2 linked regions of the Solidesulfovibrio magneticus RS-1 genome follow. The protein of the gene in region 1 interacts with the protein of each later gene in a pairwise test. Links are inferred from orthologs where the notes say so. Each region holds a gene or a part of one and is shown on either strand. Other genes may lie near its edges.

Evidence for each region.
Region 2: the proteins of DMR_RS16470 (region 1) and mrdA interact in binary tests that used the Escherichia coli proteins (3 or more experiments, as listed by UniProt). The link is inferred for Solidesulfovibrio magneticus RS-1 from one-to-one orthologs.

The regions. Positions count from the first base shown.
Region 1 is NC_012796.1:3,915,899-3,931,220, forward strand. What follows is about bases 4,573-7,676. They hold DMR_RS16470 (penicillin-binding protein 1A), read right to left. Parts: upstream 7,277-7,676; coding sequence 4,868-7,276; downstream 4,573-4,867. Other genes in these bases: DMR_RS16475 (hypothetical protein), read right to left, coding at 7,273-7,676. Also shown: DMR_RS16445 (hypothetical protein), read right to left, coding at 1-1,734; DMR_RS16450 (hypothetical protein), read left to right, coding at 1,913-2,287; DMR_RS16455 (NADH:flavin oxidoreductase), read left to right, coding at 2,293-3,402; DMR_RS16460 (hypothetical protein), read right to left, coding at 3,421-3,930; DMR_RS16465 (hypothetical protein), read right to left, coding at 3,933-4,373; more of DMR_RS16475, read right to left, coding at 7,677-7,875; DMR_RS16480 (hypothetical protein), read right to left, coding at 8,185-8,439; DMR_RS16485 (peroxiredoxin), read right to left, coding at 8,436-9,086; DMR_RS16490 (HD domain-containing protein), read right to left, coding at 9,226-11,880; DMR_RS16495 (P-II family nitrogen regulator), read right to left, coding at 11,978-12,316; DMR_RS16500 (ammonium transporter), read right to left, coding at 12,340-13,554; DMR_RS25635 (ATP-binding response regulator), read left to right, coding at 13,819-15,322. UniProt on the Escherichia coli protein: Cell wall formation. Synthesis of cross-linked peptidoglycan from the lipid intermediates.
Region 2 is NC_012796.1:527,491-541,722, forward strand. What follows is about bases 9,337-12,336. They hold mrdA (penicillin-binding protein 2), read left to right. Parts: upstream 9,337-9,903; coding sequence 9,904-11,769; downstream 11,770-12,336. Other genes in these bases: mreC (rod shape-determining protein MreC), read left to right, coding at 9,337-9,447; DMR_RS02190 (hypothetical protein), read left to right, coding at 9,444-9,914; rodA (rod shape-determining protein RodA), read left to right, coding at 11,879-12,336. In the rest of the region: DMR_RS02135 (bifunctional 3,4-dihydroxy-2-butanone-4-phosphate synthase/GTP cyclohydrolase II), read right to left, coding at 1-737; DMR_RS02140 (hypothetical protein), read right to left, coding at 1,028-1,777; DMR_RS02145 (VOC family protein), read right to left, coding at 1,985-2,461; DMR_RS02150 (DUF4019 domain-containing protein), read right to left, coding at 2,491-2,910; DMR_RS02155 (riboflavin synthase), read right to left, coding at 2,946-3,599; DMR_RS02160 (methylated-DNA--[protein]-cysteine S-methyltransferase), read right to left, coding at 3,717-4,190; blaOXA (class D beta-lactamase), read right to left, coding at 4,423-5,247; lepB (signal peptidase I), read right to left, coding at 5,312-6,127; DMR_RS02175 (TIGR01212 family radical SAM protein), read right to left, coding at 6,226-7,173; DMR_RS02180 (rod shape-determining protein), read left to right, coding at 7,278-8,318; more of mreC, read left to right, coding at 8,455-9,336; more of rodA, read left to right, coding at 12,337-12,991; DMR_RS02205 (bactofilin family protein), read left to right, coding at 13,047-13,442; DMR_RS02210 (ATP synthase F0 subunit B'), read left to right, coding at 13,572-13,991; DMR_RS02215 (ATP synthase F0 subunit B), read left to right, coding at 14,035-14,232. UniProt on the Escherichia coli protein: Catalyzes cross-linking of the peptidoglycan cell wall. Responsible for the determination of the rod shape of the cell. Is probably required for lateral peptidoglycan synthesis and maintenance of the correct diameter during lateral and centripetal growth.

The sequences.
Region 1 (15,322 bases):
GCGTTTTTCGCGGCGGGCCAGCCGCTTGCGGGTCCGGGCCGGCAGGGTGTCGGCCACCACCAGCCCCATGCCGTGGCAGCGGGTGGACTGGCCGGTGGAGTCGGTGCCAATGCGGGCCGAAAGCGGCCGGGCACGGTAGGCGGCGGCGATGGCGGCCACGTCGCGGCGCAAATCGCGCAGGCTGGCGGCGGTTTCGGCGTCGCCGTCGGCTTCGGCCGTATCGGCGGTGCGGTTTATGAGGCGCTTTAAGGCCACCACGTTGCCGGCGTTGACAATGGAAATAAGGGCCAGGGCGTCGCCGCCGTCGCCGCCGCCGGTTTCGAAGACGCGCAGATTGAAGGCGTCGCAGCCGGTGATGTCGCCGCGACAGGCGAAAAGGGCCAGCAGCACGTCGGCAAAGGGCATTTCGGCCGTGCACAGGGCCAGGCTGTTGCCGACATGCAGGGTGTGTATGCGGCGGGCCAGCTCGGCCACGTCCACGGTCAGGCGTTCGGGCAAGGCCTCGCCGTCTTGGGGGGCCTCGGGCGGGACGATGTCCGGGTTGGCGGCCGGGGACAGGTAGTCGTCCAAGAGCGACTCCACGTCCAGGCTGTCGCGTTCGGCCAAAAGCGGACAGGCGTTGCCAGCGGCCGCCGCGTCCAGGGTATCGCCGGCCCGAGCGTCAAGCAGCGGGGCCAGGGCGTCGCGGATGAACCGGGCCAGATGGAGCAGGCTGGCCTGGCCCGAGCCCACGAAGGCCAGGAACTCTTCGTGATCAAGGGGCGGCAGGTCGAGGCCGTAGCGGTCGCGGATGGTTTGGCGGTGGCGGGCGTTGAAGGCGGCCAGCACGGCCAGGACATGGCGCTGCTCCCGAAGCGACAGTTCGAAGCCCTCACGCATGAATTCGCGCACCCCGGGCTTTTTGAGAAACGCGGCGAAATCCTCGGGCCGAGTAAAACCGCGCGGGGACCAGACGAGCTTGACGTGGCCGCCGCGATGGCGGGCCAAGCATTCGATGCCGATGTCCACGCGCATATCCATGATGGCGGCGGCTTCCAGCAGCTCGGCGGCGGTCTCCGGGCGCACGAAATGGTAGTGGATGACGGTGAGCCGCCGGATGCCCTTGATCCAGGCGTCCATGATGAGATGGGTGGGTGATTTGCGGCCCTTGGTGTTGGCGTCGTGGACGTGGTCGTCAAAGGCGATCTGGTTCCACTCCTCGGGCATTTCCAGGAGATGGTACTCGGCCAGGAGCTTTCGCACCACACGTGGCCGGCCGGACACGGCACTGCGGAAATCGTGGGCCAGCTCCAGCTGGCGGCGCGGGGTGTCCCGGGAGCGCACCAGCTCCTTCATGATCTGCAGCAGCACCCGGGCAGTGTTTTTCTCCAGCCCTGATTCGGCCGCGGCCATGACCTCGTCACGCAGCGACCGCAAGGCGGTCAGCCGGTCGCCGGCCATGCCGGCTTCCAGGGACCCGAGCAGGTGGATGACGGCGTAGGCGATGCGCAGCCCCTTGGGCGCGGCCATTTCCTTGATGCCGTGGGGATGCAGATACGGCGCAAGCAGGCGTTTCATGCTTGATGAGCCGCGCCGGGCCAGCACGTCGTTGACGATGCGCAGCAGTTCGTAATCGCCGGCGTCGAAACACAGGCGCGAGAGCGCCGAGCGCGGCACGCCGTCCAGGGCGTGGGCGCTGGCGTTTGCTTCGGGCAGCGGCGGAATCCCCTGATCCGGGGGCATGGTATTCGTCATAAACTTGTCTTATTTTTCACAATATGACTACCGTTTCCCCCTGTCCGCGTCAAGGGGCCGGCCGGAAAAGCAGTGCGTCTTACAAGGGAAGCGATTGCCTTGGCCGGCCGGATTGTACATACTATGTTCACGACGGGAAGTGGTTTGCCCGTCCAAGGCTTTGGAGGAACGAGGAACAATGACCAAGCGTAAAGCGCCGGCCGCCGCCCTGGGCGTGGTTCGGGAAGCGGCGGGACGCATCCGCGAGATCGAGGCCGAGGCCGGCCGACTGCTCCACGAGGCCGGGGACAAGGCCGGGTACCTTCGCCTGATGACGGAAAAATGTCTGGTGCTCGAAGGGCTGCCTGACGAAGCCGACGAGGTCCTGAAAGGCAACGCCGTTGACGGATCGGGCGCGCTGCTCTCGGGGCTTGAGGATTTCGCCCGCCGGGCGGCCTTGGCCCTGCAGTTGGAAAGCCCGTTTTTCATGAGCGCCCTGCTCTACCCCGAAGACTATCGGGACGGCGATCCCAATGACCTGGAGCGGTTCATTGACCGCTTCGAGGCGGCCTAGGCTCCATGAAGGTCTTTTCGCCCATCGCCATCAACGGGATGCGGCTTAAAAACCGCTTCGTGCGTTCGGCCACAGGGGAAGGGATGGCCAACCCCGACGGCTCGGCCTCGGACCGGCTGGAAGCGCTGCTCAAGACCCTGGCCAAGGGCGAGGTGGGGCTGGTCGTCTCCAGCCACGCCTATGTGGAAAAACGCGGCCAGGCCCGGGCTTCCCAACTTGGCGCGCACAGCCCGGACATGGAGGCCGGCATCGCCCGGCTGGCCCGCATCGTCCATGCCTACGGCGGCCGGTTTGTGGTGCAGCTGGCCCACGCCGGGCTGCGGGCCGACCCGGAGGTGACCGGTCAAGCGCCGCTTGGGCCGTCGGTTCCCGAGGATGATACGGCAGGCCAAGCCATGGAAGCCGAGGATCTGGCCCGGCTGGAAGCCGCCTTTGGCACGGCGGCGGCCCTTTGCCGCGATGCCGGGGCCGACGGCGTGCAGATTCATGCCGCCCACGGCTATGGCCTGAGCCAATTCCTCTCGCCGCGCACCAACCGCCGCACTGGCGCGTATGGCGGCTCGTTGCAAAATCGGGCCAGACTGCTGCTGGAAGTGCTCGGCGCCATCCGGGGCCGCATCGGCCGGGAGTATCCGGTGCTGGCCAAGATCAACAGCGACGATTTCATCGCCGGGGGCTTCACTTCGGCCGAGTGCGTCCAGGTCGTGAGCTGGCTGGAAGCGGCGGGGCTCGACGCGGTGGAACTCTCGGGCGGGGTGTTCGAATCCGGGCGGCTCAATTTCTCGCGCCCGGGCCGCATCGCCATCCCGGACGGCGAAGCCTGGTACCGCGACACGGCCCGGACCGTCAAAGCGGCCGGGGTGACCATGCCGGTGATCCTGGTCGGGGGGCTTCGCAGCCTGGGCACGTGCGAGGACATCATCGCCTCGGGCGACGCCGAGCTGGTGGCCATGTCCCGGCCGTTTATCCGCGAACCCGGGCTTATCGCCCGCTGGCAGGCCGGCGACACTGCTCCGGCGTCCTGCGTGGGCGACAATCTCTGCTTCGCCCCGGCCCGCTCGGGCCAGGGCCTTTACTGCGTCACCGAGGCCAGACAGGGGGAACGGCCCAAGTAACGGCCGCCACGCCGCCGGCTATTCGATCTTGTTTTGCATGAAGGCGATGGTCTTTTCGGGCAGGGCCTTGGGCTGGGCGCCGTCGCGGGAAAGGTCGGTCAGATCTTCGGTGACGGCCAGCATGAGGTTCGTGAAACGCGACTGGTTGCGCAGGCGTTCCCGGGCGTCGGGATTGTGCCAGGCGTCTTTGAGAAGCTCGGCGGCGTGGTGGTGGATCATCAGCGCCATGGGCTTGGGCATGGCGCCGTAGTATTCGAGCATGTTGGCCTTCATATCGTCGATGCTGGCCAAAAATTCCGTGAAGTTCTCGGTTTGCCGCTCCTCTTCGAGCCTGGCCCGTTTGCACTCCTCCTTGAAGCGTATCTCCATAAGCTCCAGGCGTTGCTTCAGCTCCTGCTCGGCCACGAGCTTTTCCTCGCGCAGCTTGTCCAGATCGGCCTGATGGGCCATCTGCCAGTCGGCGGACTCGGTCTTCATGGTGTTGATCAGCCGGGCGACGAACCGGGCGATGTTTTCCGGCAGGGGCATGGTTACCTCGTATGCTCGAAAAAGGTTTCCACAGCCGGGGAAACCTGTTTGGCGTCGTTGCTGTCGAAAATGACGTGCAGGGCGTAGAGGCGGTCGAAGTCCACGGTGACCACGGCCCGCTCGATAAAGGCCGAGGTGCGCTGGGCCTGGTAGGGGGTGAGTTCGCGCTCACGGGTTTTGAGCTGTCCGTGGACGAGGCGGGCGAGTTCGCGGATGTTGCCGCGCTGGCTGGCCAGGAGCAGGCGCTTGCGCCGGGCCTGGCCGCGCTGGGCGATGTCGCGCCGGAGGCGGGCGTGTTTTTGCTGACGACGCTCCAGCCGGCTGTGGCGGCGGTAGAGGAAAAAGGCCAGGGCCAACGCGCCGAGCACGGCCGGGGCATAGAGGGCGAGCACGGAGAACGAGACGTAGATGAGCGAAAGTTCGGAGAAAAGACTTTGCGGCATACTGGCTTGCCGGCATCGGCGGCCGGCCTGGGGCCCGACAGCGCGGGCGCGGTTTACCGGACGCGCGGCGTCCGGACGATGGCTGGCGACGCGGCGGCCTCCGGCTAGGGAGGCCCGACGACTGCCCGAACCTGACAGCTAGTCCAAAGCCTGGGCCGCGTCAAGGCAGCCTCGCTTTTTCGCGCTTTAATGAACAATAATTTAAGCACGTTACTCACCCAAACCAACCCGCTCTAACCGCCCGAATTTCCAGATTGACCGGCTATTTCGCGCGCATCCCCACAAGACAGCCCGGCCCCCTCTCCCCATGCGCAGGGTGTGGCGGGATCCTCTGCCCGGCTTTCAAAGCCTCGTGTATCCCACCAAACAACCAACGATTTCTTCGCCTCCCAACCAAGGCCCGGCCCCCGCCGCCCTCCCCTTTACACTTTTCTGCAGTCGGGGGGTCTGGGGGCCTCAGGCCCCCAGCCGCCGGAGGCCTCTTCCTGTCTCCCCTAAAACATCTGCTTCAACAAATCCTCGCCCTTGCCGAGCGGCGCGTTGGGGTCGGTGAAGAAGGCTTTTTCCTGTTCTTCGTCCATGATGCTGGCCACGCCCTTTTCGGTGCCTTCCTTGAAGGCCATGGGCACGCCGTCCACGGTGCCCATGATGACGCCGGGCGGACGCGAGAAGTCTTCGGGCGGGTAGTCGTCTTCCACGGCCTTGCGGTAGGAGAGCCAGATGGGCAGCGAGGCCCGGCCGCCGGTTTCGCCCTTGCCCATGGATTTGGGCTGGTCGAAGCCGATGTAGCAGCCGGTGAGCAGATAGGGCGAAAAGCCCATGAACCAGGCGTCCTGGAAATCGTTGGTGGTGCCGGTCTTTCCGGCCAGGGGACGGCCCAGGACCTTGGCCGCCGTGGCCGTGCCGGCCCGCACGACTTCCTTGAGCAGGCAGTCCATGACGTAGGCGGTCTGGGGCGACATGACCTGTTTGACCTCGGGCTTGTTGACCCAGACTTCCTCGCCCCAGGGGCTTTTGACGTCGAGGATGAAGCGCGGGGTGATGGTGGAGCCGTCCCGGGCAAAAGCCGAGTAGGCCTTGACCATGTCCAGGAGATTGACGGCCACGGCCCCGAGGCTGACCGGCAAAAACGGGCCGAAATCGCCGCGAAGCCCCAGTTCCTGGGCGCGCTCCACGATCTTTTTCATGCCTACCTGCTGGGCCACCCGTACGGTGACGAGGTTTTTGGACTTGGCCAGGGCCGAACGGATGGTCATGGGGCCGCCGTAGTCGCCTTCGTAGTTTCCCGGGCTCCAGGTCTGCTTGCTCCAGGGATCGACGTAGGTGAAGGGGCCGTCCATGACCACGGTGGCCGGGGTCATGCCGTTGTCCATGGCCACGGAGTAGACGATGGGCTTAAACGACGAACCGGGCTGGCGGAAGGACTGGGTGGCCCGGTTGAACTGGCTTTTTTCGAAGGAAAAGCCGCCCACGCAAGCCACGACATCGCCGGTGCGTGGCTCCATGGACACGATGGCCCCTTCGATGCGCGGCTCCAGTTGCATGGCCAGCTTCCACATGGGGCGTGCGGCCTTGGCCGGCGCGGCCGGGGGCGGGTTTTCGCCGGGCTTGGGCTTTTTGGCGGCGGCCTCGGCCGGTTTGGCCTCGCCGGGCTTGGCCGGGGCCGGCTTGGCGGCCGGGGCGGCCTTGTCCGGGCCGGCCTTGTCGGGCAGGGCCGTGACCGAGGCCCAGACCAGATCGCCCGGCTCCACCTTGCCCTTGGCCCAGCTCATGTCCTCGGCGGGGATGAGGCCGTACTTGTCGCCAAAGCGCACCACAGCACCAGCCGGCACCACTTCCTGCACCAGGGCCTTGAGCCAGCGCCCCGGTTGCAGCAGGGCTTCGGGCACGCCCGAGCGCTCGTAGAATTCCTCGTATTTGTCCTTGTCGAGCTTTTCCAGGCTGGGCTTGAAGCCGCGCCGTTTTTCCGAAGCGACAAGGCCTTCGCGCAGGGCCCGCTCGGCCGCTTCCTGGTGTTTGAGGTCCACGGCGGTATGGACGTGCAAGCCGCCGTTATAGACTTGGTCTTCGCCGAAGCGATCGATGAGTTCCCGGCGCACCTCTTCGAGGTAGAACGGGGCCACCTCCCAGGACGGGTCGGGCATGCTTTTAAAGACCAGCGGCTCGGCCACGGCGGCGTCGTGCTGGGCCTGGCTGATCCAGTTCTGGGCAAGCATCCGGCCAAGGACGTATTTCTGGCGGGCCTTGGCCGATTCGAAGTCACGAAACGGAGAATAGCGGCTGGGGGCCTGGGGCAGGCCGGCCAGGAGCGCGGCCTGGGCGATGGTCAGATCGGCCACGTGGACGCCGAAATAGGTCCTTGCCGCCGCTTCCACGCCATACGCCCGGGAGCCCAGGTAGATCTGGTTTAAATAGATGGTGAGGATTTCGTCCTTGGTCAGGTATTTTTCCAAGCGGTAGGCCAGGATGGCTTCCTTGACCTTGCGCTGGTAGCTTTTTTCCGAGGACAAAAGCAGACGCTTGATGATCTGCTGGGTGATGGTGGAGCCGCCCTGCTTGCGGCCGCCCTGCTGGAGGTTTTTGACCATGGCCCGCAGGATGGCCGTGGGATCGACGCCTTCGTGCTGGTAGAAGGTGGCGTCCTCGGCGGCCAGGAAGGCCTTGGGCAAAAAGTCCGGCATTTCGGAAAGCGTCACCAGGAAGCGCTTCTCGGAATAGAGATAGCCGAGCACCTTGTTGTCGCGGGTGTAGATGGTGGTGACCAGCGGCGGGCGGTAGTCGGTGATCTTGCGAAAGCTCGGCAGGTCGTTGGACGCCCAGTAGTAGAGGCCCACGCCGCCGGCAATGCCGAAAACGAGGCCCACGAACACCAGGATCGCCAGAAGGATGAGCAACTTTTTCACGGACGGTATCTCGCAGGGGAGGGAGTGACGAAGGGCATGCCTTCCTTGGGCGGCAGCCCCCAGGCCAGACGCAGGCGGCCGTGCAGTTCGCGCACGCCGGCCTCGCCATATTCGAGCAGGGCCAGCATCCGGGACACGGTCCGCCCTTGGCGGTGGACCAGACAGCCCGGCGCGGCAAAGGCCGTGACGGCCCCGCCGTTTAGCCAAAACGGAAACAAGCGGCAATAATACGGACGCGCATCCCTTGGCAAGCGACATCCATCGGCCCGCAAGAACACGCAATTGCCCTTCGGGTCAACGGCCAGGCGCAGATGGTCGCCGCCGGGGGGGAAGAGGCGGGGAAGAATCTTGCGGTCGCGGGGAAAAAGCCGCCCCATCTGGGCCAGAAAGGCTTCGGTGTTGGCCTGGTGGACAAAGCCGCCCACGGCCAAGCCGTCAGCCTCGACAATGCGGGCTCGCTCCATCTCGGACACGGGGAAACACACTTCCTCCAAGCCCGGGGTCAGCGAACAGCAGGTCGGGCCGGCGGCGGCGCACCGGGCGCAGACAGGCGCGTCCGACGTCGAAGCGTCGGGGAGCAGGGCGGAATCAGCAGACACGGCGACCTCCCGGGCCGCCGCCAGACCGGGACAACGTCCCCGGCCGTCCGGCTCCCGGAAAGACCATAATGCCGCCCGGGGCGAGCGTAAAGAGCCAAGCCCGGCGCTTGGAACCGATGCCGTACTGCTTGCCCCTTGTCCGCCCCCAAGCGGACCATAACCTGTCGGGAATGACGGACGGTCTTTCGGCCTTGAACCCAAGCCGAGACCGGAACAACCCGTCGCCGCCCCCCGGCCCGGGCCACAGGTCCGCTGTGACGCCCGGCGTCCGGCAGTTGCCGACGCCGGGCGCGCGGACCGGGAGCCGGATCAGCGGCCGAGCTTTTCGCGGCCGTAGTCCGTGACGGCCAGCCGGCCGTTTTGGTCTTCCAGGAGCCCCAGGTTCACGAGGTCGCGCACCATGGGCAAAACCTGGGAAAAATGGCGCACCAGGGCCCGGCTGATGTCCTCCATCGTGGCCGGCGGCTCGCACACCCGCAGAATGTCCTTGGCGGACTGGGTGAGCGTTCCGTCGGGCTTGACCTGGGGCGTGTCTTCAGCAGCGTCGTACATGTCGGAAATCATGACAACTCTCTCTTGCAAAAATACCAATCCGGGCAGTTCGGACCGGCGGCTTTGGCCCTCTCCTGGGCCATGGCCTGGGTTCGCGGCGGGGGAGCCAGCACCCCGTCCCCGGGTTTCCAGCCGGCGGGCGTGGCCACGCCGTGGGCGTCGGTGGCCTGCAGGGCCGCCACAAGGCGAACGATCTCGGCGACGTTGCGTCCGGTGGTCATGGGGTAGGCCATGTACGCCCGGACACATTGCCGGTCGTCGATGACATAGACCACACGGGCCGGTTCGGTGGGCGACTCGGCCGGCATGGTCATGCCGTAACGCCGGGCCACTTCGCCGGTGGTGTCGGCGACCAAGGGGAAATCGATGGCCGCGCCGAACTTCTCCTCAAGGGATCGCACCCAGGCGATGTGGGAGAAAATGGAATCCACCGACAGACCGAGCAGTTCGCAGCCCATGTCGCGCAAGGTGGCGCGCACGCCGGCAAAGGCCATGAGTTCCGAGGCGCACACGGGCGTGAAATCCGCCGGATGCGAAAAGAACACCAGCCAGCTTCCCCGAAAATCTTCCAGGCGCAGGATGCCGTGGGTGGTTTCGGCCTCGAAGTCCGGGGCCGTTTCGCCGATGCGCGGAACGCATACGGAAGCGTGATCGGTCATGCAGGCTCCTTTCGACCCGCGGCAACATGCCGCAGGCAGGCTCTCACAACCCCTCTATCGCCGCTTCAACGCGCCGCGTCAAGGCCGGACGCCGGGCCAACCCCCACGAATGCGGCCCTATATCGGCTCCAAGCGGCCGTTAGCGCAGGGTGCAAGGGTCGTCGGCCAGACGGTGCAACAAGGCCGCCTTGATCTCGGCCAGCTGCTCCGGGTCCTCCACCCGCCGTCCTGCCGGGCCGCGCACGTAAAAGACGTCGCGCACACGCCCAGCTGGGGTCATGACCTTGGCCAGATGGGTTTCCAGCCCCATCTCGGCCAGGGTGCGGGCGATGTCGTAGAGAAGTCCCACCCGGTCGTCGCAGGACACGTCGATGACCGTAAAGAGATCGGAAGCCTTGTTGTCGATGGCCACCTCGGGCGGCGACTTGGGGCCGGCCACGGCCAGGGACAGGGCAAACCCGCCTCGCTTCTGGGCCAGACGGTAGGCCAGGAACAGCTTGCCGCACAGGGCGTAGCGCACGGCCCGTGACACCCGGGCGAAAACTTCGTCGCTGTAGATGACGTCGGGCGGATTGCCGGTGCGCAGCGACAGGATGACCACGCCGTCTTCCCAGCGAAACACGTCGGCCTCGTGGATGGACAGATCGTGCAGGGCCAGCACGCCCGTGACGGTGGGAAAAAGCCCACGCACCTGGCGGGCGGCCACGGTGACCGTGAAACCGTCGCCGCCGGGCAGGGCCGTGTAGGTCAGAGCGGCCACGTCGCGGCCGGCCCGGTCGCCGGGCTTCATGCGCCGGTCCTCGGCCTCGGCGGCGTCGAGTTCGGCCAGCAGGTCCAGATGACCAAGGATCGTCTCCACGGGCTGGCTGACGAGATAGCGCGGCGGCATGGCCAACAGCAGGGCTTCCAGGGCTTCGGGGCTGAAGCGGTCCCGGGCGGCCTCGCGCAAGCTGTCCCGGGCGGCCAGCATGATCCGGGCGTCGTCGGCCCCAAAAAGCCGGCCCTGCTCAATGGCGGCGCGCAGCTTGCCGTAGAGGTCAAACACCAGGGACTCTTTCCAGCCGGTCCAGGCCTGGGGGCCGGTGGCCAGCCCGTCGCAGCGGGCAATGAGCACGAGCATGTCCAGGGCTTCCACCGTGGCCACCCGGCCGGCCGCCCGGGCCACCACGTCGCGGTCAGACAGGTCGCGGCCGGTGGCGGTTTCGGGCAGCAGCAGATGTTCGCGCACGAGGGCGGCGATCATGTGGCGGGCCTCGGGTGGGGCGGACAGGCGCGAGAGCATGTCCTCGGCCAGCTGGGCCCCCTTTTCGGCGTGGGCCCCGCCCAGGCCCTTGCCCATGTCGTGCAGGAGCAGGCCCCAGTAAGCCAGCTCCGGCCGGGGCAGGCCGTCCAGCAACTCCCTGGCCCGGCAGGCCGGCCCGACGCGCAGCTCGGCCAAAAGGCGCACGGCCTCCAGGCTGTGCCGGCCCACAGGATGGACATGGTAGACGTCGTAGGAGACGTTGTCCTTGACCCGGGCGAACTGGGGCAGGATGGCCTCCAGCACGCCGCTGGCGCTCAGCGCGTCCAGGGCCGCGCCGGAGACGTCGGCCGGCATGATGTCGCTTAAGCTGTCATAGAGCATCCGGCCGGTGCGCGGCGAAACCTCGGCCAGCCGGCCAAGTTCGGCGGCCAGGCCGCGCAGCCGGCCCATGGTTTCGTGGGACGGGGCCTTGCCCAGGGCGGCGCACACGGCAAAAAGCGGCATGGCCCGCTCCATGGCCTGGAAATCGGTCAGCCCCGGGGCGAAACGCAGGCCCTCGGGGGCGTCTTGCAAGCCGTCGCCCACGGACGTGGCCGGGGCGGCCAGATCCAAGGCCCCCAAATGTCCGGCCAAAAGCGGCCAGACCGACTGGCGCAGGGCCTTGATGTCGGCCATGCGGCGCAGCAGCAGCGACAGGAAGCGCTCCACGGCCCGGCGGTCGCCCCGGCGGCCAAAGCCCATGGCCTCGGCCAGGCGTTCCTGGAATTCGAAATAGAGCTTGTCGTTCTTGCGGCCGCACAGGCGGTGCAGGTGCATCCGGGCGGTCAGGACGAACCGGGCGTCGTCTTCCAGGGCGGCCAGGTCGTCGGCCAGCAGGCGAGCGTCGGCCTCGCGGCCCGGGTCCAGGCGCATGAGCCAGCGGACTTGCTGCCAGTCGCGCAAACCGCCCAGACCGTTTTTGAGATCAGGTTCGAGCATCCCGCCGGCATCGCCATAGGTCCGGCCGCGCTCCTTGTTGCCCTTCTCCAGCCACTCGGCGAAGCCAGCGGCATGGGCCGGAAAGCTGCCGGCCTCCAGGCGGGCCGTCAGGTCCACGACGATGGCGGCCTCCCCGGCCAGAAAGCGCAGGTCAACAAGCGACGCCAGCACCTTGGGGTCGCAGCCGGCCAGCTCCAGACAGCCGGAAACGGCGCGCACCCCGTGGCCGAGCTCCACACCCCGATCCCAGAGCGGGAAAAAGAGAAACCGGGCCAGTTCCGAGGCCCAGTCCGGCGGCTCGGACGGGAAGAGCAACAACACGTCGATGTCCGAGGCCGGACACAGTTCGCGCCGGCCATAGCCGCCCACAGCGGCCAGAGCGAAGCCGTCGGCTTGCGAAGCGTTGACCTCGGCCCACTCTTGCAGGCGCTGGCGAAAATAGCGGTCGTAGACGTCGGACAGGGCGGCGACGTAGGCCACGTCCAACTGGCCGGCGGCCAGGGCGTCGGCCAGCAGGGTCTTGCCCTCGTCGAGCATGACGGCGCTGACCGGCGCGTCGGGTGCGGACGGCATGGCAGGCTCCCCATCAATAAAACGACCGGGAAGGAGGCGTTCCCCCTTCCCGGTCGGCTATTTTGTCATTTTCCCCGAAGGGTTGCCAGCAAACTGCCTAGATGGCGGCGTTGCCGGTCTCGCCGGTGCGGATACGGATGACCTCGTCGATGGTGGAGACGAAGATCTTGCCGTCGCCGACTTCGCCGGTCTGGGCCGCGGCCTGGATGGCCTTGATGACCTCGACGGCCAGGCCGTCCTCGACCACCAGCTCCATTTTGACCTTGGGCACGAAATCAACCTGGTACTCGGCACCGCGGTAGACTTCGGTGTGGCCGCGCTGGCGGCCGAAGCCCTTCACTTCCGACACGGTCATGCCCTTGATGCCAAGTCCGGTCAGCTTTTCCTTGATTTCGTCGAGCTTGTAGGGACGAGTGATGACTTCGATCTTTTTCATGATGGCGCGCTCCTTATCCTTGACTAGAGCTGGTAGCCGACTTCGCTGTGCTGGCTGACGTCGAGACCCTTGATCTCGTCGTCCTGGCTTACCCGAATACCAACCATCACGTCCACGATTTTAAAGAGGATCAGCGTCATGACGAAGCAGAACACCCAGGTGGCGACCACGGACACGAACTGGATCCAGAGCTGTTCGGGGTTGCCGTAGAACAGGCCGTCGTTGCCAAGCTCGTTGACGGCCTTGGTGGCGAACAGGCCGGTGGCCAGGGCGCCGAAAGTGCCGCCCAGGCCGTGGATGCCCACCACGTCCAGGGAGTCGTCGTACTTGAACACGCTCTTGATGAGCACGCCGCCGTAGCACAGCCCGCCGGCAATAAGCCCCATGAGGATGGCCGGCATGGGTTCGACGTAGCCGGCGGCCGGGGTGATGGCGACCAGACCGGCCACCGCGCCGGAGGCCATGCCCAGGGTGGTGGGCTTGCCGCGATGCCACCACTCCACGATGATCCAGCTAAAGGCGGCGGCGGCGGCGGCCAGGTGGGTGGTGACGAAGGCCGAGGCGGCCAGGCCGTTGGCGGCCAGAGCGCTGCCGGCGTTGAAGCCGAACCAGCCGAACCAGAGGATGCCCGCGCCAAGGATGGTCAGGGGCAGGTTATGCGGAATAAACGACTGCTTGCCGTAGCCGTGGCGGCGTCCCAGGTAGAGGACGGCGGCCAGGGCGGACGCGCCGGAGCTCATGTGGACGACCGCGCCGCCGGCGAAGTCGAGAGCGCCCATCTTGGCCATCCAGCCGCCGCCCCAGACCCAGTGGGCCATGGGACAGTAGACGACCAGCAGCCACAGGGTGGTGAAGAGCAGGAAGCCGGAGAATTTGATGCGCTCGGCAAACGCGCCGGTGATCAGCGCCGGGGTGATGACGGCGAACATGCACTGGAAGATCATGAAGGCCAGGTGCGGGATGTTGTCCACGCCTTCCTTGGCCGCCGTGCCGACGCCGTTAAGGAACATGAAGTCGAGATTGCCGATGACGCCGCCGATGTCGCCGCCAAAGGCCAAGCTGTAGCCCACGATGGCCCACAGCACGGAAACGGTGCCAAGCAGGATGTTGGAATGCATGAGCGTGCCAAGGATGTTCTTGGTACGGACCATGCCGCCGTAAAAAAGCGCCAGACCCGGAGTCATAAGCATGACCAGGGCCGCCGAAATGAGCACGAAAGCGGTATCTGCCGCGTTCATGGTTCCCCCTCTGATGACGTTTTTGTCGAAGATTCCCTTGCCGTCGTCGTCGCGTCCGTTGCCTCAAACGGCCCCGCGCGGCCCTCTCCAAGGCCAAGCCGGCCGCTTTCCGCCGCATCGACAACTCCTGACTAGCCCAGCGTTGACATTTTTGCAACACCAAAATCGACCCCGTTGCAAACCCGTAACAAAAGCCTGCCGACTGGCGTCTTTCCTGGAAAAGCGCTAGGCTTGGGCCAGCCCGAAATTCCGGGGAGGCCTGCCATGTCCGACAAAATCGCCAAAATCCTGGTGGTGGAAGACGACGAGAACGTGCGCCGCCCGGTGTGCGCCTGGCTCGAAATCTCCGGCTACGCCGTCACCGAGGCCGGTGACGGGGACGAAGCCTTGCGCCGCATCGCGGACATCGGGCCCGACGCCGTGCTGCTGGATCTGCGCCTACCCCGGCGCGACGGCTTCGGCGTGCTGGAAGCCCTGTCCCGGGAACACGACGCGCCGCCGGTTATCGTCATCTCCGGCCAGGACGGCATCGACGGCGTCATCCGCGCCTTTCGCCTGGGCGCCACCGATTACCTGCAAAAACCCATCGTCAGCTTCGATCTGCTGGCCCACGCCCTGGAGGCGGCCCTGGAGCGCCGGGAACTGGCCCGGGCCGTCAAACAGGCCGAAAACCGCTATTTCACCCTGGTCCAGAGCCTGCCGCTGTTGGTCTTCATTTTGGACAAGCACCTGGAATTGACGTTCATCAATAAGTTCTGCCGGCCGCTGCTCGGATTTTCCCGGGCCGAAGCCCTGGCCGCGCCGGGCTTTTTTCCGGCCCGGCTCCATCCCGAGGACCGGGACCGGGTCACGGCCTGGCTGGGCGAGAGCCTGGGGCCGGGCAAGGCGTCCCACACCGAGGAATGCCGGTTCCTGCACAAAAACGGCGCGACCATCCACGCCCTGCTGCGGGCCATCCCCTCGGCCCGGGATAAAAACGGCGGCGATGATCGCCAGATCGAGGGCATCGTGGTCGACATCACCGACCGGGTGGAACTGGAGCGGTTCGTGGTCCAGGAAGAAAAACTCAAGACTCTCGGAGCCATATCCGCTGAAGTCGCCCACGAGATCCGCAATCCCCTGTTTTCCATCGCCGGTTTTGCCCATCGCCTGCAAGCCCGGCTGCCGGACTCCCGGGAGGCCGGCATCATCCTGTCCGAGGCCCGGCGGCTGGAGGACATTCTCGACAAGATCCGCAATTACCTGCATCCCGTGGACCTGCGGCCGCGCCTGTGTTCGCTTAGGGCCATCGCCATGGCCGCCCTGGATTTCCTGGCCCCGGAATTCGCCGCCCGGGGGATCGTGGCGGCGGCGGACCTGGCCGGGGGCCTGCCCGACCTGCGCCTGGACCCGGACCTGCTCACCCAGGTGGTGACGAGCCTGACCCGCTTCGCCGTCAGCCGCAGCCCGGCCGGCCAGACCGTCCAACTGGCCACCTCGCGCCACGCCCGCTACGCCCACCTGGACGTGACCTTCCGCCCCTCGCGCCCGGTGGTCGATCCCGAGGTGCTGTTTCTGCCCTTCGAGGAAGGCGACGAACGCCTGGGGTTGCCGCTGGCCTACAGAATCGTCAAAAACATGGGCGGCTCCCTGACCTTTGCCCAACACGCGACCGAGGCCGGCTTCACGTTGCAGTTGCCCATCGATCCCCTGGCCGAGGACCCGGACGGGCCAGACCCCGACGCCCTGGAGACCGCCATGGGCACGGCCGACGACGATGACGACGCGC
Region 2 (14,232 bases), 3.4 Mb from region 1 along the record:
GGCACGATGTCGCCCTTGACCAGGGCGATGTGGGTCTTTTTGTCCGAGCTGGCCTCGAAGGCCACGGCGCGGAAAGAGCCGAAGGCCGTGGGCAGGGTGGCTTCGGCCACCTTGGTCACGGCCACGTGGCCGTAGCGCATGCGGTAGCGGATGAGGTCGGCCACGGAGGCGATCTTGAGATTGTGCTTCTCGGCGAATTCGATCAGGTCCGGCATCCGGGCCATGTTGCCGTCTTCGCGCATGATCTCGCAGATGACGCCGGCGGGCTTGAGGCCGGCCAGCCGGGCCAGGTCCACGCTGCCTTCGGTCTGGCCGGCGCGGTCGAGCACGCCGCCTTCGCGGGCGCGCAGGGGAAAGATATGGCCTGGGGTCACGAGGTCTTCGGGCACGGCCCCGTCGGCCACGGCGGCCAAAATGGTGGTGGCCCGGTCATAGGCCGAGATGCCGGTGGAGACGCCGACCTTGGCTTCGATGGAGACGGTAAAGCCGGTGCCAAACGGCGACTTGTTGTCCTGGGTCATCATGGGCAGGGCGAGCTGGTCCACGAGATTGGGGGCCAGCGACAGGCAAATGAGGCCGCGGCCGTGGGTGGCCATGAAATTGATGATTTCCGGGGTGACCTTTTCGGCGGCGACGGTGAGGTCGCCTTCGTTTTCACGGTCTTCGTCATCGACGAGGATGATCATCCGTCCGGCGCGGATGTCCTCGATGGCGTCCTCGATGGGGCTTAAGCGCATGTGGGTATACCTCGTTCGGGTCGGCGCTGTGCGGCCGGCTCCCTGGGGAAAAGACCAAAGACCCGGGACGGGCCGGGTCAAAGGGGACGCATCCTATTCCAGGCCGGCGGCCAAGGCAAGCGGGGCGGAATAGCGGGATTTTCGAGGCGCGGCGGGGCGTCGGCAAAAGGGTCGGCGCGACGCGGCGGTCCGCGTCGCGCCCCTGAAACAATGCGCAAGGAATTGTAAAAAAGTCATGGCGTTCGTCTCGTTCCTGCGAAAGGCCCTGTGGGCTTCTCGCGGACGCGACACTAAACCCGAATGTCGATGGTGGACCCGGGCGCGGGCACGGGAGCGGCCTGGGCCGGGCTTTGCGCCGTCGCGACCAGCCCGGCTTGCGTGGCCTGCCCGGCCGGCTCGGCCTGCCCGGCCGGCTCGGTCTGCCCGACCGATTCGGCAGGCGCGGTCTCGGCTGTCTGCCCGGCTGCTTCGGCAGGCACGGCTTCGGCCGTTTGCCCGGCCGACGTGGCCTGGGCGGCTGCGGCCGCCTGGATGGCCTCGGTGGTCGAAGCGTCGCCGGCCGTGGTCGTCGCATCGGGCGTGGCCGCTCCCTGGCCGGCGGCGTCTTCCGACTGGCCGGTCGCCGCCGCCTCGGCCTTGTCCTCGATGTCCTGGCGGGTGGCGTCGAGGTTGTCCTGGGCGCTGTCGCCGACTTCTTTATCGACGGCCTGGCCGACGCTGTCTTCCACTTTGTATTTGTTTATGACGGCGGCGACAAAGGTCGAGTCGCCGCTGCTGGACCCCACCTTGGCCATGGTGGAGGCAAATTGCGTCGACATGGACGTGAGCAGGGCGCTCATGGAGCCGCCAAAGGATTTTTCCGTCTGCAAGCCATCCAGCCGGGCCTGCAGATATTTCGAGGGACCGGCGTCGGCCTGGACGAAGTTGCCGGCCAGCATGTTGTCGGTCTTGGCGGCAACAGCGGGTTGCGGGCTTTTCGTCGTCGGCGCGGCCACGGCGCTGGTCGTCTGGGTCAGCGCGGAAAGGGCGGCGACGTCCATCGGTTTTCCTCCGGTTGGCGTGTCAACACTTATCGGCCGGCCGTAAGAGGAAGATTAGGGAGGGATGGGAAATAGTGTAACGACCTGACCGGTCGGACGTCTCGCCGGGGTTGGGGGCCGCGACTGCGGCCAACAGCTGGCGCGAAAGAAGCGATGCTTGAGAGCCGACTGGTTCCCTGGACAGTCGGGCCTTGAAGGCGAGGGGGGTTAGCCGCCCAGCACCGAAGCCACGAATTCGGCCGGCATCATGGTGGCGGCGGTGATTTCGGCCGGGGACAGGCCCTTGTCGCGCAGGCGCTCGACGACCGCCTCCATGGGTTCGGCCACCTCGACGATGTGGCCGTCCGGGTCGCGCAGGCGAAAGGCGCGCTGGCCCCAGGGCGCGGACTTGGGCGGATGGATGATCTCGGCCCGGGTCATGACGCGCTCGAAGGCGTCTTCCAGGGCCGCGTCCTCGAAATACAGTTCCAGATTGTCGCGGCCCATGGGACCGGCCGGTGGGCCTGCTTCCTCGTCGAAAACGATGCGGCGGGCGGTGTCCTCGCGCCACAGGCAGAAATGCGGGTAGGCGACGTAGCCCGGCAGCACGTGCAGGGGCGACTGGCCCATAAGCTCTTCATAAAAGGCCCGGGCGCGGTCGATGTCGGCCACGAAGATGCAGACGCTGCGGTATTCGATGGGCATTGGGGCCTCCGTGGCGTAGGCGGCTGGAATTACTTGATGTAGTAGCCGACCAGACGCCAGGAGCCGTCTTTTTCGTGCATGACGGTCACGGTTTCGATGGCGGCGGCTTTCTGGGCAAAGGTGGTGTCGTAGGTCAGCACGACATAGGAGCCGTCGGGCGCGCCAGGCAGGGACCGGGCCTGGATGATGGTGTTGCGGACGCGTTTCTGGACCGGCCCCAGCGGGGCGCGCAGGCCAGAGAGGCCCTTGTTCCAGACGTCCTCGGTGACGGCGCCGCGAAAAAACGACGAGGCTTCGCGCCAGCTTTCGGAATACTTGCCGGCGTCGCACAGGGCCAGCCATTTGCCGGCGGCGGCCTCGGCGGCGGCTTCGTCGCCCTCGGCGGCCAGGGCCGAGCCGGCGGCCAGACAGAGCATGGCGCAAAGGAGGAAGAAAGCGAGACGTTTCATGGGGCGGCTCCTTTCAGGTCGCGGCGATGCGGCGGTTAAAACCCGTTCTCCCGCAAAAACGCCTCGGAAATCTTCGATTCCTTCTTCCCCTGGGCGTCCTGCCACGGCCCAAGCATCCGCAGCACGTATTTCCCCAGTACGTCGGTCTCCATGTTGATGACCGTGCCGGGCTTCCAGCCGGAAATCGTGGTCGCACCCTGGGTCGAGGGGATGATGTTCACCGTGAGCCACCCCTCGCCGCATTCGTTGACGGTCAGGCTGATGCCGTCCAGGGCCACCGACCCCTTGGGTACGACGAAAATCGAAAATTCCTTCGGGAAATCTATTTTATACTGCATGGACTGTCCAGCCGGCGTCACCGTCGCCACCTCGGCCAGACAATCCACATGGCCCGACACCATATGGCCGCCCAGGCGGTCGCCCAGGGCCAGGGCGCGCTCCAGGTTCACCACACCGCCGATCTTGAGCTTGCCCAGGTTCGAGCGCGAAAGCGTCTCGCCCGAGGCATAGGCCGTGTACTCCCGGTCGCCGAAGGTTTCGACGGTCAGACACACGCCGTTGACGGCGATGGATTCGCCGAGAACGATGTTGTCCAGATCGAAAAGCGCCTTGATGCGAAACCGCGTCTCATTGCCCCGCGACTCCACGGCCGCGATGCGGCCCAAACCCATCACCAGTCCCGTAAACATAAAAAACCTGTCCTCGCCCTGCGTTCACTCGTTCCCCATGTCGGGGGTCCGAGGGGCTGAGCCCCCCGGCGGGTCCGGGCAGCGCCCGGTCTTGCCGCTTCCTTCCCGGTCTTCCGCCTACTTCGTCCCTTCGAGTTCCAGCAGGTATTTTTTCATGTCGATGCCCGGTCCGAAGCCGGTGAGCGCGCCCTTGGCCCCGACCACGCGGTGGCAGGGGTAAATGAGCGGAAACGGATTGGAGGCCATGACCCGGCCCACGGCCCGGGCCGCCTTGGGGCGTCCGGCCTTGGCCGCCAGCCAGCCGTAGCTGACCGGCTGTCCGGCCGGCACCTGGGCCAGCTCTTCCAACACCCGGCGCGAAAAATCCGTCGCCTTGCCCCAGGCAAAGGGCAGTTTGGGCCAGTCGGCCTGGCCGCCGGCCACATAAGCCTCCAGGGCGGCCTGCACCGCCCGGCCGGCCTCGCTTGCCACGCTGCGCGTCTTGCCCTCGGCCCAGGTCAGTTTCAAGGCCGTGACCTCGCCGTCCTTCCAGGTGATTTCCAACGCCAACGGATCGGCAACGCAGATGTCGGTGAACGTCTGTGCGGACATGGTGTTTTGCCTCCGGCGGCCAGGGCTCTGCCCTGGACCCGCCGGGGGGATGATCCCCCCGGACCCCCGCGACGGGGTTGCGGTCTTTTACGCTATTTCGTCCCGCCCTGCCATCATCTCGCATCCCCTTGCCTTGGGGCGGCGTTTTGCCTGGGCGGACGCTTCGTCCGCCCAGGCAAAACGCCGCCCCATGACAGGAGGGTTCGGGAGGGGGTGACCCCCTCCCGAGATCTTATTCCCAAAGTCCTTCCATTTTCAAAATATCCAGCGCGATCTTTTTTCGGGCGGCCACGGCGGCGGGGGTGTTTTCGGGCACTTCGAGATTGAGGGCGAAGTACCAGACGTCGGGGCCGCGCGTGACCGAGCCGACGTACCAGCCGACGTTGGGCGAAACGCGGGCGGTCAGCCCGGTCTTGGCCCGCAGCACGGCGTTTGGCGTCTTGTCGGTGATCATCATGGTCAGCACGTCGTCCATGACTTGACGGCGCAGGGGCAGTTCGCGGCGGTGCAGGCGGCCGAGGAAGTCGAGTTGCTGGAGAGCGGTGATGCGCAGCGCGCCGTCGAGCCAGAACCGGTCGATGCCGCCGCCGATGTCGCCGTTGCCGTAGTGGAAGTCGGCCAGATATTTGGCCATGCGTTCGGGGCCGATGCGCCGGGCGATTTCCTGGTAAACCGGCACGCAGGACACGGCAAAGGCCCGGGCCAGGGTCAGGTCGGCGTTCCATTCGGGAAGATGGCGCGGCTTGCCGTCGTAGGGGAAGACTTCGCTGGGGCCGGAGACGGCCCCGGTTTCCAGGGCAATGAGCGAGTTGGGTATTTTGAAGGTGGAGGCGGGCAGAAAGGCGGTCGCGGCCCGGGCCGGATTGTGGACGAGGATTTCGGGCGAACCTTCCTGGCGCAGGACCATGGTTCCGGTCAGGCCGGCGTCGTTGAAGGGTTTTTGCCACTGCGGCCGTTCGATGAGGCTGGGGGCGGCGGCCCGGGCCAGGGCCGGGGCGGCGAGGAGGAGCAGGAAAAGGGCGAAGCGGCGCAGCAGCAAGGGGAAAGTCGGTGTCATGGGAGCCTCTTTGGAGTTGGTCGTGGCGGAAATCCCGGGCGTGGCTCAAGGGGGCGCGGCGGCGTCACAAGGTTTTGCCGATGCGCGAAAGCGTGTCGGACCAGAGAATGATTCTGGCCCGGCCAAGGATTTTATTTTTGGGAATCGTGCCGAAGAAGCGGGAATCGTAGGATTCTTCCCTGTTGTCGCCAAGGACGAAGTAGGTGTCGGGGGCTACGGTCATGGCGGGCATCGAGTCTCTTCTGGCCTGAAACGCCGTGTCGCCATGCCTGGCATGGCTGTCGTCAATAGGAGCGCCGTTGACGAACACCTGCTTGTTCTCGATAACCACGAGATCGCCGGGCTTGGCGATAATCCGTTTGATGAACAATTTCGTTTCGTCCTCGGGGAAGAGAAACGCGATCACATCGCCGTAATCCGGTTCTCCTGGCGAGTATGCCGTCAGGTCGACAAGGAAATGCTCGTTTAAGAGAATAGCGTCGCTCATGGAGCTGGAAGGCATGCGCCACTCGTCCGGGATAAAATGTAATGAATCAAAATAGAAGGAAGACAGACAAGCAAGAACGCCGAACGCTATGAGACTGTCCAGACGCATGAACCATCGTTTTTCTTTTTGGGGTTCACTTGAGGAGAGCCGCCAGGCGTCGAATATGATGTATCCATAGATCGCGGTATAGGAAACGATGAGAAGGAAGAAGCCTGAGGTCGTGTAGATGGTCTTGAAGTAGATCTGCCCCAAGTACGTTGCCGTGAGAAGCACGGAAAGGGCTATCCCTCTGGCCGGATAGCCGACGGCGATGTGCCCCAGGCCCGGGACCAGCAGGCTCCAGAAAATCGCGGGCTTTGGCCAGCGTTTATTATGGGCGGGACGATCCTTCATGTCGGCCTGGGCGTCCGGGAGGGTGCCGCTCTCGATTGACCCGTAGGGCAGGGCGGGGTGGATTGTTCGCTGTCAGTGTATTGGCTGGCCGATAAAAATCAAGGGCGAGGCGAGGGAGGCCCCTGGGGCTGCATGCCTGTCTCGCTTCCTAGCGCGCACCCCTGCCGGATGTCCTCGCGTTCCAGCCGCGCGGCGATGTCGCCCAGGATGCCCTGTTTGTCGGCGGCCCAGGCCGGGGCGAGGAGTTCGCCCGGGGCGGGGTCGGCGTTTTGGCGCTCCACGGCCACGTGACCCGGCAGCAGGGCGATGGCCCGGCACACGGCCTCGACATACGCTTCGCGGGCCATGGGCTGGTAGCCGCCGGCTTTGTGGAGGGCGGCCAGGCCGGAGCCGGCCACCACCAAGGTATTGTGGAGCTTGACCCCGGCAATGGGCAGGGCGGCGACAAAACGCACGGTGGCGAGAAAATCCTCGACGCCCTCGCCGGGCAGGCCGGCCATGAGATGGGCCGTGACGGCAAGGCCCGCGTCGGCGGCCATGATGGTCGCCCGGGCGAAATCGGCCGTCGTGTGGCCCCGGCCTATGCGCCGAAGCGTCGCGTCGTTGGCCGACTGCAAGCCCATTTCCAGGCGCACATGGCCCACGGGCGCGGCGGCCAGCAGGGCGATTTTTTCGAGGTCCAGGCAATCCGGCCTCGTGCCCAGGCAAAGGCCCTCGATGTCGGGCAGGGTGGCAAGTTCGGCCACAAGCGCGGCCAGGCGCTCGGGCGGGCCGTAGGTGTTGGAAAAGGACTGGAGATAGGCGACGAGGGCTTCATTGCGCCGCCGGGCCGGGAGAGTGAGTCTGTCCCATTGCGCCCGGAGGCCGAAGCCTTTAAGGTGCAATCCCGTTCCCGATCCGGCCGCGTTGCAAAACAGGCAGCCGCCCCGGGAGAGCGCACCGTCCCGATTGGGGCAGGAACTTCCCGCATCCAAAGGAATTTTCTTGGCCTTTCGGCCGAAAACGGCCCGAAAAGCCTGGGCGAGCGTGTGGACGCGGGCAGTCATGGCGGTTTTTTGGCCGGAAAATCTCTCGTTGACAACACGGGACGAATCGGCAAACACAACCCGTCTGCGACAGCATAGGCCGATTTTGCGGCAAGCGAGGCGATATGTCCAGTTTTTTGAATAGGATATTGGGGCTTTTCTCCAACGATCTGGCCATCGACCTGGGAACGGCCAACACCTTGGTGTTCGTCAAGGGCAAGGGCATCGTCCTGTCCGAACCCTCGGTGGTGGCGGTGAAAAAGGACCCCCGCGGCGGCAACAAGGTGTTGGCTGTGGGCCTGGAAGCCAAGCGGATGCTTGGCCGCACCCCGGGCAACATCGTGGCCATCCGTCCCATGAAGGACGGCGTCATTGCCGACTTCGAAGTGACCGAGGCCATGCTGCGGCATTTTATTTCCAAGGTCCACAATTCCCGCCGGCTGGTGCGCCCGCGCATCATCATCTGCGTGCCCACGGGCATCACCCAGGTGGAAAAGCGGGCGGTCAAGGAATCGGCCCAGAGCGCCGGCGCCCGTGAAGTCTACCTCATCGAGGAACCCATGGCCGCGGCCATCGGGGCCAACCTGCCCATCACCGAACCCACCTCCAACATGGTGGTGGACATCGGCGGGGGCACCACGGAAGTGGCGGTCATTTCGCTGTCCGGCGTGGTCTATTCGAAATCCGTGCGTGTTGGCGGCGACAAGATGGACGAAGCCATCATGCAGTACGTCAAGCGCAAGTACAACATGCTGATCGGCGAATCCACGGCCGAACAGATCAAGATCCAGGTCGGCTCGGCCCATCATTCCACCAGCCAGGGCGAGATGGAAGTCAAGGGCCGCGACCTCGTCACGGGCATTCCCCAGAACATCACGATCTCCTCCGAGGAAGTGCAGAAATCCATTTCCGAGCAGGTGGAGAGCATTGTCCAGGCCGTGCGTATCGCTCTGGAGCAGACGCCTCCGGAGCTGGCGGCGGACATCGTGGACCGGGGTATCGTGCTGACCGGCGGCGGCGCGCTTCTGCGCGGCCTCGACCAGCTGCTGCGCGAGGAAACCTCGCTGCCCATCACGGTTGTTGACGACCCCCTTTCGACGGTTGTCCTCGGCTCCGGCCGGGCGCTGGACAACCTGGACGTCCTGAAGGAGGTCACGATAGATTAAACCCACCCCGCAGCGGATCGCGATCGGCCTGCTCGTCGTCCTGTTTCTTTACCTCGGCCTTTTCACCTGGAACATCCGGACAGGCTACGTCGACACGCTGGCGAGCCACACCGGACTGGAGTTCGCCAGGTGGGTTTTGGCCCCGGGAAAGTGGGTCCACGAACAGGTTGCGTCGTTTTGGAGCCGCTATCTGTATTTCGTGGGCATCCGGCAGCAAAACGACCAGCTGCGCCTGGAGCTGGATTCCGCGAAAAAGGAGCTCGCCGAGTTGCGTGAAAGCGCTTCGGAGGTGGAGCGTTTGCGCCAAATTCTGTCCCTGACGCCGCCCATCGATTGGACGCGTCGGGCAGCACGTATTATTTCCCATCGCCTGGGTCCCAACGCCGCCCTGGAGACGTTTCTCATCGACAAGGGCAGCGCCCACGGCGTTTCGGTCAACATGCCGGTGGTCTCTCCCGACGGGGTGGTCGGGCGGGTGCTGCGCCTGTCGCCCACGGCCGCGACCATTTTGCTCATCACCGATCCCAACAGCCGCATTCCTGTGGTTTCCCAGAAAAACCGCACCCAGGGCATCGTCAAGGGCGAGGGGCCGACCAAGGAACTCACCCTGCAGTACGTGCCCCAGGGAGCGCCCGTGGAAGAAGGCGAGGTGCTGGTCACCTCGGGGCTGGAAGAAATTTTCCCTAAGGGGCTGCCCGTGGCCAAGGTGACCTCGGTGGGGCGCTCGGGGTCGTCGTTGTTTCAGCTTATCCACGCCGCGCCGCTTTTCACGCCGCGCCAGCTTGAGGAAGTGGCCCTGCTGTTTAGGGCCACGGCCGCGGCCGCGCCGGTTCCCACGACCGCGCCCGTGGTCGCGCCGCCGCCGCCGCCCGCCACAGCCCCGGTGTCGCCGGTCATCACCCCGCCAAACGCCGCCCCGTCCGTCAAGCCGCCCAAGGGCCTCAAGACCCCGGCCGCCATCCCGCCGGCTCCGGGCCAGGGCGCGCCGCCGCCCCCGCCCCCGGCTCCCGCGCCGACGCCGGCTCCGGCCCCGGCCGTGGTCGAACCGGCCAAACCGGCCAAGAAGGCCGACAAGCCGGCGGAGTCCGAGAAAAAACGCCGCAAGCCGGCCCGGACCGAAGGGCAATGAGACCGGCCCACATCGTCTTCTGGACCCTGTTGACGCTCGGCGGGGTCTGGCTGCAAAACATCGTCCCCGGGGTGGACTTCCTGGCTCCAGGGCTTATCCTGGCCATGCAGGAGGAGAAATGGACCGTGCCGGTCTGGCTGGGGGGCATCTGGCTCTTCATCCAGGAGGGGACAGGCTCCATGCCCTTCGGGGCGGGTATCCTCTGGTACGGCGCCTTGGCCGGCTTGTATTTTTTCGGGCATTGGCTGTTTGAAGCCCGAAATTTCCTTTTCATGCTCATCTTGGGAGCCTGCCTCGGCGCCATGCATTTCCTTTTCATCAACGTCATGGCCCTGCTCCAGGACTGGTCCATTTATATGGACCGACTGGGCGTCGAGGCGGTGCAGCAGGCCCTGATCTTCCCCATCGAATGGGGCCTTTTGTACCTCATCCACCACCATCTGCCGGGCGATCCCCATGCGGCTTGAGACCGAAACCCCGCAACAACACGCCCCCCGTTCCGGGCTGATTCTGCTCCAGGCCCTGGTGCTCGGGCTTTTTTGCCTGTTCACCCTGCGCCTGTGGTATTTGCAGGTCCACAAGGGCGGCACGTTTTCCGACATGGCCCGGGACAACCAGCTGCGCCAGGTGCTCATCGGTTCGGCCCGGGGGCGCATCCTCGACAGGAGCGGCACGCCCCTGGCCGTCAGCGAACCGTCCTTTGCCCTGGGCCTGGTGCGCGAGGACTGCGAGGACATTGACGGCACCCTGACCAAGGTTTCGGAATGGACCGGCGTGGACAAGCACGTGCTGTCCGAGACGGTCAAGCGCGGCAAGAAACGGGTCAAGCCCTTTGAGCCGCTCATCCTCATCACCGACCTGCCCTACGAGGCCCTGGCCCGCATCGAGGCCAACGCCATGCTCTATCCGGGCCTGGAAATCGTGGTGCGCCAGAAACGCTACTACCCCACCGGCGCGCTCATGTCCCATGTGTTGGGTTACGTGGCCGAGGCCAACGAAGACGAACTGGAGAAAAATCCCCAGCTTTCCCTGGGCGACTCCGTGGGCAAGCAAGGCCTGGAACTCACTCACGAGGACGAGCTGCGCGGCTCCAAGGGCCGCAAGCAGGTGGAAGTCGACGCTTTCGGCCGCCAGCATAACGAATTCATCCTGGAGCCGCCGCGCGCCGGAGCCGATCTCAAGCTGTCCATCGACATCGGCCTGCAGAAAGAGTGTTCCCGATTGCTGGAGGGCCAGGCCGGGGCGCTGCTGGTCATGGAACCCGACACCGGCAAGATCCTGGCCATGGTCAGCCAGCCGAGCTTTGACAACAACATGTTCGTCCTTGGAGTGCCGGCCGACAAATGGCGGGAGCTGCGCGACAACCCGCGCCATCCTATCCAGAACCGGGTGACCCAGGGCGTGTATCCGCCGGGTTCGGTCTTCAAGCTCCTCATGGCCGCCGCCGGCCTGTCCGAGGGCTTTGTCCGCCCCGGCGACGTGGTGGCCTGCCCCGGGGTCTACAAGGTCGGCAACCGCGACTTCCACGACTGGAAAAAGGGCGGCCACGGGGCGCTGGATCTGCGCGGGGCGTTGGTCCATTCCTGCGACATCTATTTTTACAAGCTCGGCGACCGTATGGGCATCGACCGGCTCCACGACTACGCCGTGGCCAGCGGTTTCGGGACCCGCACCGGCATCGACCTGCCCCACGAAAAGGCCGGGCTCATTCCCTCCAAGGAATGGAAAAAGAAACGTTTCGGCGCGGCCTGGTCCAAGGGCGAGACCGTCATCGCCTCCATCGGCCAGGGCTACGTCCTGACCTCGCCGCTGCAGATCGGGCGCTACCTGTCGGCCCTGGTCAACGGCGGCCGGCTCATGAAGCCCGAGCTGGTGGAGACCGAAGCGCCCCAGGTGGACGCCACGCTGCCGCTGAAAGACGGCGACCGGCAGGTGATCCTCGACGCCATGGTGGCCACGGTGGAAAGCGGCACGGCCAAGTCCTTGCTGCGCTCCGACGCGGTCATGGCCGGCAAGACCGGCACGGCCCAGGTCGTCAAGCTGATAAACGCCGACATCCGCCGCAAGACCCACGAAATGCCCTACGAGCAGCGCGACCACGCCTGGCTCGCTAGTTGGGGCCGCAAGGACGGCAAGACCTACGTGGTGGTCTGTCTGGTGGAGCACGGCGGCCACGGCGGCGAGGTCAGCGGTCCGCTGGTGCGCAAGGTCTACGAATATTTGTTCGGCCCGGCTCCGGGCAAGCCGCCCCGGGCGGCCGGCGCGGCCCCGGCCGCCGCGCCTGGCGAACCGGCCGTCGACCCCGGCGACGTCGGGGATTAGCCGGCCGGCCGCAGACGGCGCCCTTTTAACCATGCAGACGCGGCCGTCGGCCGTCGCGGGACCTTTCCCACGACGGGCCGGGCGCCCGCCGCCAAGCCGGGGTTGCTCCATGCCCTTTGACAGACGCTTCATCCTGAGCGTGAACTGGTCCCTGGTGGCCCTGACCGCCATGTTGTTCGGGGTCGGGGTGCTCAATCTCTATTCGGCCAGCGGCTTTCGCATGGGCGATGAGCTGTCCATGCAGCCTTTCTACAACCGCCAGCTCATCTGGGGCTTGGCCGGACTTGGCTGCATGTTGGCCATGGTGGTTTTCGACTACAAGTATCTGGCCGCCATCGCCTGGCCCCTGGTCATTTCCACCTCGGTGCTGCTGGTTTTGGTGCTGGTCATGGGCAAGACCGTGGGCGGGGCCAAACGCTGGCTGCCCATTGGCGGATTTGCCTTCCAGCCAAGCGAGGTGGCCAAAATCGCCTTGCTGCTGTTGGCGGCCAAGATCCTGTCCAAACGCTCGGAGCGGCTGGGCTGGCTTGACCTGGCCGGCATCCTGGCCGTGTCCCTGCCTGTCGCCCTGCTTATCATCGTGGAACCCGATCTCGGCACGGGCTTAAACGTCCTGCTCCTGGTGGCCGGCCTCATCCTCTACCGGGGCCTTACCGGCCCGGTGTTCAAGACCCTGGCCATCGCCGGCCCCATCCTCATCCCTTGCGGCTGGTTTTTTCTCAAGCCCTATCAGAAGGGGCGCATCCTGACCCTGTTCGACCCCCAGCGCGATCCCCTCGGGGCCGGTTACCACATCATCCAGTCCCAGATCGCCATCGGCTCGGGCCAGATGTGGGGCAAGGGCTTTTTGGAGGGCACCCAGAGCCAGTTGCGCTACCTGCCCGAAAAGCACACCGACTTTGCCGTGGCGGTTTTCGCCGAGGAGTGGGGTTTCATGGGCGGCATCGCGCTGCTGACCCTTTTCTGCCTGTTTTTGCTGCAATTCTACGTCACGGCCAAAAACGCCAAGGACCGTTTCGGCAGTTATCTGGCGGCGGGCGTGTTCTTCTATTTCTTCTGGCAAATCCTCATCAACATGGGTATGGTGCTCGGCATCATGCCGGTCGTTGGCATCCCCTTGCCGTTTATCAGCTACGGGGGGAGCGCCACCATCGTGAACTTCACCCTCGTGGGCATTGTCGTCAACGTCTCCATGCGGCGCTACCTGTTCAAGAAAGGCTAGCGCGGAAAGGACTTGCGGCCACGGAGGGAGCGTTCCCCGGCGGTCGGAGGGCCTTGTGGGCAAGCACGACATCAACGCCTTCCTGGGGGTCGGAACGTCTTTTGTGGGACGGCTGACCTTTGGCGGCGTGGTGCGCATTGACGGGCATTTCGAAGGCGAAATCGTCTCGACGGGAACCCTGGTGGTCGGCAGCCAGGCCCATGTGGCCGGGCGGGTCGAGGTGGCGCGCCTGGTGTGTGACGGGGTCGTGGCCGCCGAGGTGGCGGCGTCGTCTTCGGTGGCGGTGCATGGTCGGGGTCGGCTTTGCGGCGCGGTGCGCACGCCGTCGTTGTCCGTGGCCGAAGGGGGCCGGGTGGACGGGCTGGTGACCATGGGCAACGGGGAGCAACCGCCCCGTCAGGCCCTGGCCGCAGGTTCTTCGGTCAATTCTTCACAAACCCCGCCAAGCTAGGCGGGGCGCGGGTTTTTGGGGTGCGGGGCAGTACGGAATTTGTCAAAAAGGGCTAGACAGGGCGGAGTAAATCCGCTACTGCCGCTTGCTGACTTTGCAAAAATTTTCACAACCTCCCGGAGGGCGCCGATGATTGACTTAAACGCCACGTTTTTCGTCCAACTCGTCAACTTTGTGCTCATCCTGATCCTGCTCAATGTCATCCTCATCGGCCCCATCCGCAAGATTCTCAAAAAGCGGGCTGAGTTCGTTGCCTCCCAGATGGAAGGCATCGAATCTTTCGCGTCCTCGGCCGACGCCAAGCTCAAGGACTACGAACTGTCCCTGGACGCCGCCCGCGCGGCCGCCACGGCCGGCCGCATGGCCATGAAGGCCGAGGGACAGGCCAAGGAAAAGGATCTGCTCGAGGCTGCCGGCGCTGAGGCGGCTTCGAAACTGCAGGCGGCCCGGGCCGAGATTTCCGCCCAGTCCGCTGCGGCGAAAAAGGCCCTGGAGGGCAAGGTGTCGGGGTTGGCCTCCAAGGCCGTTGCCAAGGTGCTGGCGGCGTAAGGCCGAAGGTTTCCAGGATTTCTCAAGGAAAGGGAGGGTTCAATTGAAAAGGCTCCACCTCATCGCCACCGTGGCCCTGGTGTTCGGCCTGGCTGCCGTGGCCTACGCGTCGGGCGACGCCGGGGGCGCGGAAGCCCACGGACTGAACTGGAAGGATTTCCTGTTCCGCGTGGTCAACTTCGTGTTGGTGTTCGGCGTCATCGCCAAGCTGGCCGGGAAAAAGATCGTGGGCTTTTTCCGG